DNA from 3 places in the Actinopolymorpha sp. B11F2 genome. Region 1 is predicted to be linked to each of the others. Evidence: riboswitches for the same ligand, from Rfam matches in the RefSeq annotation. Region 1 holds a riboswitch; each other region holds the start of a gene.
What was found. A riboswitch is a leader RNA that binds a small molecule or an ion and turns the genes downstream of it on or off. The one in region 1 is predicted to bind cyclic di-AMP.

Region 1 (3,979 bases):
CCGCACGGACCGCGAGAGCCAGCTGCCGATCGCCACCTCGCCCGAGGTGAAGTCGTCCGCCACCACCTCGTGCGGCGAGGACGAGGCCGCAACCACGTCTCCGGACGGCTGCCACGGCGTCGCCAGGGCGATGGCCACCGCGAGACATCCCCACAGCACCACCGCCACGATCAGGGCAGGCCGTCGTGCGATCCCCCCACTGTGCATGCTTCCCCCGTGTCACCGGATCCTCAGACCCGTCCCCCGAACTCGCCGTTGCCCCTAACCCGCCGTTCCCCCTGCCTCCACGTCGTCCCGCGACGGTCTGGCCCGCTCGCCGTTCAGCCGCCGACGCTCGTGACCTGGACGTGCTCTCGCCAACCAGCCACGAACCGCTCCTCCGTGGTGTTCAGGACGCTCCGATAGACGCGTTCTTCGTCCGCCATCGTCGTGATGTCGTCCATCGCCTGGTAGAAGTCCACCAGCTTCTCCTCGCCCCACTGCTGGGCGATGTAGCTGCACGCCGTCCACGCGGCCTCGTACGCCTGGTCGAGCTCGTCCGCCCGCGGGTCGAAGTCGGACGTGCTCGGCAGATCGTCGGGTGCGTCGGACTCGCGCACCTCGGACAGGAACTCCTGCGCGATGACCGCCGTGGACAGTCCGGCCTCGTTGAAGCCCACGTAGTCGGCGAAGCCTTCAGACAACCAGACCGGCATGTGGCTGACCGTCGCCTGCGCCGCGACATGGGTGGTCTCGTGCGTGAGGACGACGAGCCTGCCGAGGGAGCCGATCTTGTCGAACGTGGCGGGGTTGATGACAATGTGCGACGCCTCCGTCGGCGAGGTGCGACCGACGGACGTGGTGACGGCGGCGACCGCGCCCTGGCTCTCCGCGTCGACGCCCACGACGCGTTCCATCTGGACCTGGGTGGAGGGAGCGATCACGACGACGTACTGTGCCCAGTCCTCGCCCCACACCCTGGTCACTCGCGGTACGGCCTCGTCAGCGGTGCGTGCGTAGCGCTCGAGGCGGGTCCTGGACTCGACGCCGATGAGCAGGCTGTGCTCGCCACGGACGACCGTCACCTTGTCGGTCAACCACAGCGGCGTGGGACCCGACGACGACTCGCCCTCGCGGTCACCCGCGACGTAGGTCCGCCCCTGCCGTTCGACGAACACCATGCGAAGCGTCGACGTCCACGGCTCGCGGTCGGCACCGGTGAGGGTGAACGTCGTGTCGACCTCCGAGACCCACGCCGTCGTCCCGAGCGCCCGCCGGCGTTCGGGGGTGAGTGCACCGGGATCCTCCGCGGGACTGCCGAACCGGAAGTTCTTCGCACCCATGCGGACGAGATTGTCGAAGGTACGTGCCGCGACCTTCGCGTAGTCGGGCGAGCGGGGGTCGATCGTGGCGAGATAGGCGGACCTGTCCCTGCTGCGCAAGGCGGCGGACTGCCGGCGGAGCAGGTCCCTGGCGACGTCGTACCTCGCGGCCGCGAGGTTGCCGGCCCGACTGGAAACGGTGGGTACACCGGAGTCGGTGGCCTCCGCGCGGGGTGTCGCCTCGATCGAACGAACGGTCGCTGCCGACGGGATCGCGACGCCGGTGAGGAGAAACCTGCCCGTGACAAAGACAGCCAGCACGAGCAGACCGCCGCAAACCAAAGCGACGAAGTACTGGACGAAGGCCCGTCCAGGGGTCGAGGCCACCCTGCGTGCGTGCCGCGAAGGATCATCAGCCACCCTCGCATCGTACGGAATTGGGCCCCACCCCTTCCGTGGGAATGGGCAGGCACAAGGCCGTGTCGACGGAGTTCGACGTGGTGCGGACCGTCACTAACCTGGCCGGACCGCGCCGGCGTACGGCATTTCGTCCATGTCGCTGTACTTCACGCCATCACTGGGGTTCGACGCGTGCAGAATCATGCCGTCGCCGGCATAGATCGCGACATGGTGCATATCGCTGTAGTAGATGACGAGATCGCCGGGCTGCAACTCCGAACGGGAAATCTTGGCCGAGACGGCGTATTGCTCCCGGGACGAGTGGGGGAGGGAGACACCGGCCTGTTCCCACGCGACCATCGTCAGCCCGGAGCAGTCCCAGGTGTCGGGGCCGTCGCCACCGAAGACGTAGGTTTCCCCGACCTGCTGACGGGCGTAGGCGAGGGCGGTGGCGCCGCGGGTGCCACCGGGTGGCGGAGGGGGAATCCGGTCGCCACCTCGGGAGGACCGGTCGGCGAGTCGTTCGCGCTCCTCCGCGGCCGCGAGGCGTTCGCGCTCCTCGGCGGTGAGCCGGTCGAGGAGGGACTGTGCCTTGGCTGCCTTGCTGGAGGCGATCTTGCGGCGGGAGTTGGCGGCTTCCTTGGCTTCGCGGAAGCGGGTGAGCTCGGCCTGCCGGGCCGCCTGCCGCTCGGCGAGTCGCTTCTGCTCGGATTGGAGCTGGCGGAGCCGATCGCCCTGCTGGCCGGCGAAGGCCTTCGCGGTGCTCATCTGGGCGAGGAACTCGTCGGGGTCGTCAGCCACGAGAAGTTGCACGGTGGTGTCGAGACCACCCGTGCGGTATTCGGCGGCGGCGAACTGGCCGATGTCGCCGCGAAGTCCGTTGAGTCGCTTCTGCTGGCGGGAGACATCGGCGTTGAGCGCGCGGACCCGACGGTCGATGACCTTCATCTGGTCGCCGAGCGCGTTGGCCTCCTCGGTGACCTTCTCCGCTTCCTCGTACAGCTGTGCGACCTGCTTACGGACCTCGCTGATGCTGGGCGCAGGCTCGGCATAGCTGGAGCCGGGGACCGTCGCGATGACGGCCGCGGTGGCGGTGCCGAGAGCGAGCAGCGCACGCCCTGAGGGACGCTTGCGGCGATTCGACACGAGAAGCGATGCCCCTTCCTTCCTCAGACGCCTACCGGGTGAGCTGACGGGTTCGGGCCGGGAAGTCGCCCTACGAAAGTCTCAGCTGCTTGGTGTGCGGCCGAGCACTCCGATTCACCCCGGGTACATGGTGGGTCCCCGGTTCCCTGTCAGATACATGCCCAACAGGGACTAAGCGAAGCATCTGCGCCGACCGGGCTGGTCAGCTCAAAGCGGACAGACACTTGGCGCGCGACTTTAGTGATCGGTCCGTGATCTTTCAAATCGTGGCGGCGTGTCGCTGTCAGGATGAGAAAAGACGCGCGGAAACACGCTGCGTAAGGACAATCACATTGAGTAACAAGATCAGCACAATGTCGTCATTCACTCACCGTCAGGCGCGACGACGGCCTCGATCACCGGTGACGGCCATGGTGGCGCTCCGCGGCAGTCGTGGCACCAAGCCGGAATCGGCCAGCACCCGCAACGCCGTCCGGTCAGCTTCGTCGAGCTCGACGTCTGCCAGGCCCACGTCGAGACCGGCCAGGCCGGCAACCGACAGCGCACCGTGAGGCAGGCCGGCACCCGTGCGAGGTCCCTCGGTCTCGGTCGGCGGGCCGCCGAGGAGCACGGTGACCACACAGTCGTGGCAGCCTCGACCTCGCATCGTGCAACGGTCACAGTCGATGTCCATCGGTCCTCCGTCATGCCTGGTGAGCGGCCACGCTGACATGGCACGCACGCGATGGCACCGACGCTAGACACGCCCGCCGACAGTCCCGCAGACTCACCGCAGACTCACCGCCGACTCACCGCCGACTCACCGCCGGCTCACCGCTGGAGCAGACGAACCAACGCGTCGGCGCGCACCGGTCGGGCTCCGCTCCGCCGCACGCCGTCCGCGATCTCGCGGTCACTCGACACCACGACGACGGGACGTCCTTCCGGCTCGGCGGCGGCGAGCTGACGGATGACGTCATCGGCAGTGACCCCGGCCGGGCTGAACATCACCCGCACACCGCGCGGCACCGCCAGCTGAGGTGGGGTGTCGAGCGTCGCGCCGTCGAAGACGCACGTGACCTCGGCACCCGTCTGGGCGACGATGCCGCCGAGCGCCGTGAGAAGCCTCGTCCGCTGGGTCTGGAGCGGCAGCG
Region 2 (3,979 bases), 260 kb from region 1:
TCCGGCTGTGCCCCCAGCCACACGGCGAGCTCGTCGAGACCCTCGTCGACGTCGACGTCCACCACGTTTGACCGAAGCCGCCAGGTGCCGACTGACACGGGCGTGACGGTGCACGCGTCGCGAGGACCGACCTCGACCACGAGGACCTCGCCTGGCCGTTCCTCTTCCGGCCGGGTCGGCTCCGGGGTGCCGGAGTACCAGATCCGCCCCGTCTCCCCGACCGACGTGAGCGAGTGCCGGTCCCCGAGCGCGACGTAGTGCAGCCGACCCTCCTCGATCGCCTGCTGCAGCGGTTCCAGGCGGATCAGGGCCGGGTCACCCGAGCTGGCCGCGAGCGACTCGACCTGGCCGTGACCAACGAGAATCCGCACGACGCCGGCGTCCGGAACCTCCGCCCACCCCTCCACCGCGCCCAGCGGATCGCTCACCGACCGGCGCGTCCGCCAGGGAACACCGACCACCTCGACACCGGCGACCGGCCGGCGGGGTGTGGAGTCGGTGAGGATCTCGACCTGGCTGGGAAGGTGCGCCGCCAGCATCGGGCTGGACCAGACCGTGCCGGGCTCGAGCGAGTCATGGTTGCCCGGCACCATCAGCACCGGACACGCGATGGCGCGAAGGGCGTCACAGGCGCGCGAGACGACCTGCCGGTCGACCTGGTTGGCGTCGAAGACGTCGCCGGCCACCACCACGAAGGCGGCCTTGTGCTCGCGCGCGACGGCACCGATCCGCTCGATGGCGTCGATGCGGGCCTGGCTGTAGCGCGCGCCGGCCTCGGGACCGAGAAACCGCCGCATCATGCCGAGCTGCCAGTCGCTGGTGTGCACGAAGGTGACAGGCGTGCCCTGCGGGCCGGGACGAGTCATCGCAGAGGTGATCGCCATGATGTACGGCACGCTAGCGGGGACCGCCGACGATGCGCGCGCCGCCACGCCCGCAACCGCCGGCACGAGCGGCTCCGAAACTCCCGAGCGCCAGCCCGTGGGGGCCAGCGCGGGTACCAAGCGGCTGGCCGACCTGGAAGGCTTCTCCGCATGCCGGACCAGCAGCCCACTCCGCCGGACGTGGCACCCGCCTCCGGACGTGCGTACGCCGTCGTCGACATCGACGGTGTCCTGGCCGATGTCCGACATCGGCTACGGCATGTGGAACGACGGCCGAAGGACTGGGACGCGTTCTTCGCTGCCGCGGCCGGCGACCCGCCGTTCGCCGAGGGTCTCGCCGTCGCCCGGAGGCTCGCTTCCGAGCACGAAGTGGTCTACCTGTCCGGCCGTCCCGAACGGCTCCGGCATACGACCGAACGGTGGCTGGCCAGGCACGACGCACCGTCGGGGCCCCTCCACCTGCGCCGTGACGGGGACCGCCGCCCGGCCCGACAGGTCAAGCTCGGAGTGGTCCGGCGGCTCGCCGCGGCCGCTCCCGTGGCTGTCGTCGTCGACGACGACCCGGAGGTGTGCGCCGCGGTGAAGGCCGCAGGATTCGCCGTCTTCCAGGCGAGCTGGGCATTTGTCGACGGAACGTATGGCAACAGTGCGAAACGGACTTTGCGTGAGGGCCAGGAGGGCGACGGACGAACCTGACGCAGAGCCCGGATCGCCCTATTTTCCGCAGGTTTCGGCGGTAATGACCGCGCCAATAGTCCACGATCGGTGATTGTTAACGAATTGGCCACACCGTTAGAGTCTGTCCGGTCGCGCCGCGCCAGGCGCGATTACGACCCGCTTCGCCGAGCTCCGCCCAGCGGTGTCGTAAGGCCGATTTCCATCGAGAGGGCGGAGTCGGAGGAACCAACGACGGACCCGCGCAGGCTACGAGGGTCCTTGGGGTGAAGCCGCTTTCGTGCGGCCGGGCATTCCTCTCGCCCGAACCCGACAGCTCACTCCGCAGGCGACGAGAGGGAGCACTCCAGCATGCCCAAGAACGCACGGCATCGCGGCGCGAGCCGACCCAGCAGGACCGCAAAGAAGGTGACGAAGACCGCCGCGCTCACCGGTGTGGCGGCCGCCGTGCCCGTCGTCGGATTCACCGGTCTGGCTCAGGCCGCGACGACCGACACCTGGGATCGTCTCGCTCAGTGCGAGAGCAGCGGTGACTGGCAGATCAACACCGGCAACGGCTACTACGGCGGCCTGCAGTTCGCCCAGACGACCTGGGAGGAGTTCGGCGGTACGACCTACGCCGAACGTGCGGACCTCGCCACCAAGGCGGAGCAGATCGAGATCGCGGAGAAGGTGCTGGACGTTCAGGGGTGGAACGCCTGGCCCGCCTGCTCGGCCGAACTCGGTCTCGACGAGAGCGACAAGGCCGGCGACTCGACAACCTCGACGGGCACCAGCGAGGACACCACCAGCCAGGACACCACCAGCGACGACTCCGCTGACCAGGATGCCGCTCGCGACGAGGCGGCTGACCGGACAACCCGCAGTGGGGAGCGCACCGCGGTCTCGGAGGGCACGACCGCGACCAAGCCTTCCGAGCGGGAGACCTACACGATCCGTACCGGCGACACGCTCTGGGACATCGCGATCTCCCACGACGTCGACGGTGGATGGCCATCGCTGTGGTCGCTCAACCGGGACTCCCTCTCGAGCGGCGACCCCGACCTCATCTTCCCCGAGGAGAAGGTTCGGCTGCGTTGATCCGGCCGCTTTGCCGCTAGCGGCCCCACAGACCGAGCGCCCCGCCTGTCCCCCCGCAGGTGGGGCGCTCGCTTTTCCTGGCCAAGGTTCCCGGCCCCGGGACGGGGCACAGGTCGGTCGAGGTCCACCCCGGCTGGCCAGCAGCCAGCTCCCCCTCGACAACTGACCCTTCGCCGACGGCAGACGCACGCCCTTGACAACCGGTTCCTGAACCGGTTTAGATCTGAACCGGTTTTGTGAACGACAGATGTCCGGATCCTCACCTCGGGATGTGTGATGGCCAAGCGGCGCCCCACGATCGCGGACGTGGCGCGCCGTGCCGGCGTCTCCAAGGGGGCCGTGTCGTTCGCTCTCAACGACCGGCCCGGCGTCGCCGAAGCCACCCGCGTACGCATTCTCGAAGCCGCTGACGCGCTGGGTTGGCGGCCGAGCCAGCGGGCGCGGTCGCTCTCGGTCTCCCGGGCGTTCGCTCTGGGGTTGGTCATCGCACGGGAGCCGGCACTTCTCGGGTCCGACCCGTTCTTCCCCGCCTTCATCGCCGGCGTCGAGACGGTGCTCGCCGGTCAAGGCCAGGCGCTCGTCCTGCAGGTGGTCGGTGCCGGCCCACCGGAGGAGGAGGGCTACCGGCGCCTCGCGCAGGACGCCCGGGTGGACGGCGTGTTCCTCATCGACCTCCGTCGGGGTGATCCGCGGATCGCGCTGGTCGAGGACCTCGGTCTGCCCGCCGTGACGCTCAACCGCCCGGACACCCCGTCCTCGTTTCCAGCGGTGTGTCTCGACGACCGGCCGGGCATCACCGCGGTGGTCGACCACCTCGCAGGGCTCGGTCACACCCGGATCGCGCACGTCGCCGGTCCGGATGACTTCCTGCATGGGCACGGACGCCGGCAGGCGTTCGTCGACGCGCTCGAGGCCCACGGTCTGCCGGAGGCTCCGATCGAGGTCGGCGACTTCACCGCCGCCGGCGGGACCGCCGCCACCCGCCGCCTGCTGGAACTCCCAGACCCACCTACGGCGATCGTGTACGCCAACGACCTGATGGCCATCGCCGGCATCAGCGCGGCCCAGGGCCTCGGCCGCACCGTGCCGGACGACCTGTCGGTCACGGGCTACGACGACACCGAGTTGTCCGCCCACATCCACCCGTCCCTCACGACCGTACGTACGGACGTCTTCGGCTGGGGCCAGGTCGCGGCCCGCACCCTGCTCGCCCTCGTCGACGGCGAGCCCGCGGGCGACGTCGCGCTCGACCCGGCCGAACTCGTCGTACGGAACTCGACCGCACAGTGCCGATCAGCAGGCAGACCATCAACGGGCAGACCATCAACGGGGAATCCACC
Region 3 (3,979 bases), on a different contig from region 1:
CTGTCCGGTGGTCAGCGAGATCTCCCGCCAGCACCATCCACAAAGGGGATCTCTCGGGTCGCCACGCCCTTGTGGAAGTCGAGCGTCTGCGACGCAATTGTCCTTGCTGCGTTGGACTTCTGGTGTTGTCGGTCACGACGAACGGGCTGGCGCCGACGTCAACGGAGAAGCTCACGTGAAGTCTTCGCCGGCACCTGCGCCTCCGTCATTCCAAGCGCCACGTTACGCAGCAGTTCGGCAAGTTTCGAGTGCCGTCTGGCAGAAATTCGTGGTCTGATGACCCGAGCGACACCGACATAAGGCCTCATGCGGAATTCCTCCCCCGTGAGGCGAATTGCCACGGGGGAGGAACTCCTCGACTCAGGGGCGCAGGCCCTTGCTCTCGAGCCAGGCGTACGGGTCGATCGCGGTGTTCAGACCGCCCCCGTTGGGCCGGACCTCGAGGTGCAGGTGCGGACCAGTCGCGTTGCCGGTGGCGCCGACGTAACCGATCACGGTCCCGGCGCTGACCTCGCCCGAGGTCTGTGCCAGGCGGGACATGTGCGCGTACAGGGTGACGGTGCCGTCGGCGTGCCGGACCTTGATCCGGTTGCCGTAGGCGCCGTCCCATCCCGCGCTGACGATCCGACCTGCTCCGACGGCGCGGATCGGCGAACCACTGCTGGCGCCGAAGTCGAGCCCGTGGTGCGATGACGACCAGTTGCTCCCGCTCTGCCCGAACCGCGCGGTCAGGCGGTACGACGTGAGTGGCAGGACCCAATCCTTGGCTGCTGGCTTTGCGGCCTGCTGGTCCGACGACCGGTCAGAGGACCGCGACGACCGTTGGGCGCCCGCGTCGCGCGCCGAGCCCTTCTTGCTGGGAGCGCGATCGTTCGCCGGGCTGGCCTTGCCCACGAGACGCAGCCGGGCGTCGGGGAGGATCAGGTCCGGGTTCGATCCGATCACACCACGGTTGATCTTCCACAGCGCACTCCAGCCGCCCGGCACCCGGTTCGCCCGGGCGATGCCGGAGAGGGTGTCACCCGGCCGGACCACATAGGTGCCCGCTGCCGGCTTGCGCGCCGGTACCGACTTCGGCGCCGACCGAGCGGCGCGGGCGGACCTGGCGGCGCGCGCGCTCGCGCTGTCTCGGGCTCGCTGCTGTTTGGTGGTCTTGGTGCTGGACGGACTCCCCGCGGTCCCTGCCTTGTCGCCCTCGTCGAGGCCGAGCTTGCGGGAGCAGGCGGGCCAGGCGTTCCAGCCCTGGACGTCGAGAACCTTCTCGGCGATGGCAATCTGTTCGGCCCTGGTCGCGAGGTCTGCGCGGGACGCATATTTCGTGCCGCCGAACTCACGCCAGGTGGGACCGGCGAACTGCAGGCCGCCGTAATAGCCGTTGCCGGTGTTGATGCTCCAGTCGCCGCTACTCTCGCACTGCGCGAGGCGATTCCAGGTGTCGGCCGTGGCGGCGTGCGCAGGTGCTGCGAAACCGACCATGGGTACGGCCGCGGCGACGCCGGTGAGTGCGGCTGTCCTGGTGACTTTCTTCGCCACTTTTCGGCGCCGGGTGGTGCCGCGGTGTTTTGCCTTATAGGGCATGTAAAGATCCGTTCCCTCTCGTCGCCCGCGGAGTTAGCTGTCGGGTTCGGGCGAGAGGAATGCCCGGCCTGCCTACGACGGCGGCTTAACCCCAGAACCCCACCACCGATGGGGTTCCACTCACGTTGGGTCCTCCGTCTCCGCCCAACCGAGATGGGGACACGACACCACTGGGCGGAGCTCGGCGAAGCGGGTCGTCACGCGCCCGGATAGGCACGATCGATGGTGAGATAGTCCTAACAGAGGATCTTTGTTCCTATCCAGTGACCTCGTCGCCATCGGCTACGATCGCGCGTCGTAGTACGCCAGAATTCCGGCCCGCACGTGTCCGGCATCCCGTGGCGATGATGGCGATGCACGTGAGGCGCATTGCCGCGTACGTTCTGCGAGAAAGACCTTCTTGACCTCAGGCCGGTTGGGGATTGAACGAATCCCTCATAGCAAGAAATAGCGCGATTTGTCGCTTGTACCGACGGCCGAGTTCGCCGATTCCGCCGCCTACTATGATCGATAGCGGTGGAACCCTGCCGTGTGATGCAAATCACATGTGAGCCCTAGGTGGGAGTGGGCGCGCTCGCCAACTTTGCCGCTCGTCCTGGCGACCGCAGCCCGCCGGGGTCTCTTCGAGGTGGCACCTGCATCGCCAATCGTTGCCATTTCGTGTTCTTCGGAAGATTTTCTCTCTTACCGGACATGTCACCCGTTTGAAGACCCCTCTGCAGGGCCTTCCGGTCGCGGCGCTCGAAGGATTTGCGGTTTCGGCCAAATCTCTGGTCAACGGGAGGGCAATGGGATTGCTCGCCTGACGTCCAGGCCGCTGGACGAACGTCGGCGAGGAAGATAATTTCCTCTCGTCCAGTTGGTCGTGCAACCGGTTCACATCCAGGGGGATCTGCCGGCGGGAACGGTGCGGGACCAGCGTGCGTCGCCAGCGGGGCCCGCTTACGGGGGGCGGGCCCCTGTACGGGAGAGCAAAAGGGGGGTTTGGCCGTGGCCACGTTCGACGTGTCGGCCGAGTACATGACGGAGGCCAGCGCCTGGGTGATCCGTGTCGACGGTGTGGGAGCGGCGGCCGCGAAGTCATGGGACGAGGTGACCTCCGTCGCCGCCCGCCTGATCGCTGAAGCATCCGGGGGGGATGCTTCAGCGGTCGACATGCGGGTCGACTGGTTACTCCCGGATGACGTGGCCGACGCCCTGGACGCCGCGGACACGCACGCCCGCGAGGAGCAGGAAGCGCATCACGCGCGCATGCTGTCGCTGCGTCGGGCCGCCAGGCTCCTGCGTGACGTCGGTATGCCGGGACGCGACGCCGCTCGCATCCTGGGGATCTCCAAGTCCCGGGTGTTCCAGCTCACGGCCGAAGACGCCGAAGACGCCGCCGACGTGGCCGAAGCCGTCGACACGGCGAAGGGCGCCTGACGTCCGGCGTCGCCGAGGTCCTGATCGCAGCGGCACCTGTCGCAGCGGCGCCACTGCCGTGGTCGAACCGGGTGGTGGATCGCGTCGTGCGTACCGTCAGGTGCTGTTCCGGCGGAACTCGCTGACGGAGATCCCGCCGACGCCCCAGTTGTCCGTGTCCACCTCGTCGATCACGACGAACGTCCGCGCCGGATCCTTGTCGAGGACCCGCACCAGCAGGTCGGTCACACCCTTGATCAACTCGGCCTTCTGCTCGGCGGTGGCGCCGTCGCGGGTGATCCGGACATTGACGTACGGCATGGGGCCTCCTCGAATCGGGACCTTCGGTCGGTTCTCGCCGATGACCCAACCAACCGGGCAGCCGGGACATTCCTGGTCGCGGGACCGGCGTAGGACTGGCAGCATGGTGGACGGGACACCCACGCGGCGGGTTGCGGAGCAGTCGTAGCCTGCAAGTGGTCGAGGACCGTGCTGAGGGCGACGGTCACACTCGATCACCTGGGGGCCACCCCAGCCGCCGACGACGCAAGGGGGTGGACATGCGCTTCCTCCATGACCGGGTTCCTGAGCAGGATCTCACGTACTCGGATGTGTTCCTCGTACCCAACCGCTCGGCGGTCGCGTCCCGGCTCGACGTCGACCTGGCGACCGCCGACGGCAGCGGCACGACCCTCCCCATCATCGCCGCGAACATGACCGCCGTTTCCGGCCGCCGGATGGCCGAGACCGTGGCCCGGTGCGGCGGGTTGGCCATCATCCCGCAGGACATCCCGGTCGACGTGGTCGCCGACGTCGTGTCCTGGACCAAGCGACGGCACACGGTCTACGACACGCCAATCACGATGGTCCGCACAGGAACGGTGGGCGAGGCGATCAACCTGCTCCCCAAGCGCGGACACGGCGCGGTCATCGTCGTCGAGGACGGCCGGGCGATCGGTGTCGTGACCGAGGCCGACTGCGAAGGAGTCGACCGGTTCAC

Region 2: another riboswitch for cyclic di-AMP. It lies ahead of ABN034_RS01295 (transglycosylase family protein); the one in region 1 lies ahead of ABN034_RS02450 (C40 family peptidase).
Region 3: another riboswitch for cyclic di-AMP. It lies ahead of ABN034_RS14015 (transglycosylase family protein); the one in region 1 lies ahead of ABN034_RS02450 (C40 family peptidase).

What each region holds. Positions count from the first base shown of each region.
Region 1 is NZ_JBEFTX010000001.1:541,666-545,644, forward strand. It holds gene ABN034_RS02440 (M48 family metallopeptidase) at 1-207, opposite strand, end outside; gene ABN034_RS02445 (gluzincin family metallopeptidase) at 321-1,721, opposite strand; gene ABN034_RS02450 (C40 family peptidase) at 1,815-2,846, opposite strand; cyclic di-AMP (ydaO/yuaA leader) riboswitch at 2,860-3,034, opposite strand; gene ABN034_RS02455 (hypothetical protein) at 3,220-3,519, opposite strand; gene ABN034_RS02460 (NYN domain-containing protein) at 3,657-3,979, opposite strand, start outside.
Region 2 is NZ_JBEFTX010000001.1:278,562-282,540, forward strand. It holds gene ABN034_RS01285 (metallophosphoesterase family protein) at 1-884, opposite strand, end outside; gene ABN034_RS01290 (phosphatase domain-containing protein) at 1,035-1,580, shown strand; cyclic di-AMP (ydaO/yuaA leader) riboswitch at 1,743-1,906, shown strand; gene ABN034_RS01295 (transglycosylase family protein) at 1,911-2,639, shown strand; gene ABN034_RS01300 (LacI family DNA-binding transcriptional regulator) at 2,916-3,979, shown strand, end outside.
Region 3 is NZ_JBEFTX010000006.1:260,045-264,023, reverse strand. It holds gene ABN034_RS14015 (transglycosylase family protein) at 361-1,578, opposite strand; cyclic di-AMP (ydaO/yuaA leader) riboswitch at 1,587-1,748, opposite strand; gene ABN034_RS14010 (hypothetical protein) at 2,569-3,000, shown strand; gene ABN034_RS14005 (tautomerase family protein) at 3,097-3,300, opposite strand; gene ABN034_RS14000 (GuaB1 family IMP dehydrogenase-related protein) at 3,540-3,979, shown strand, end outside.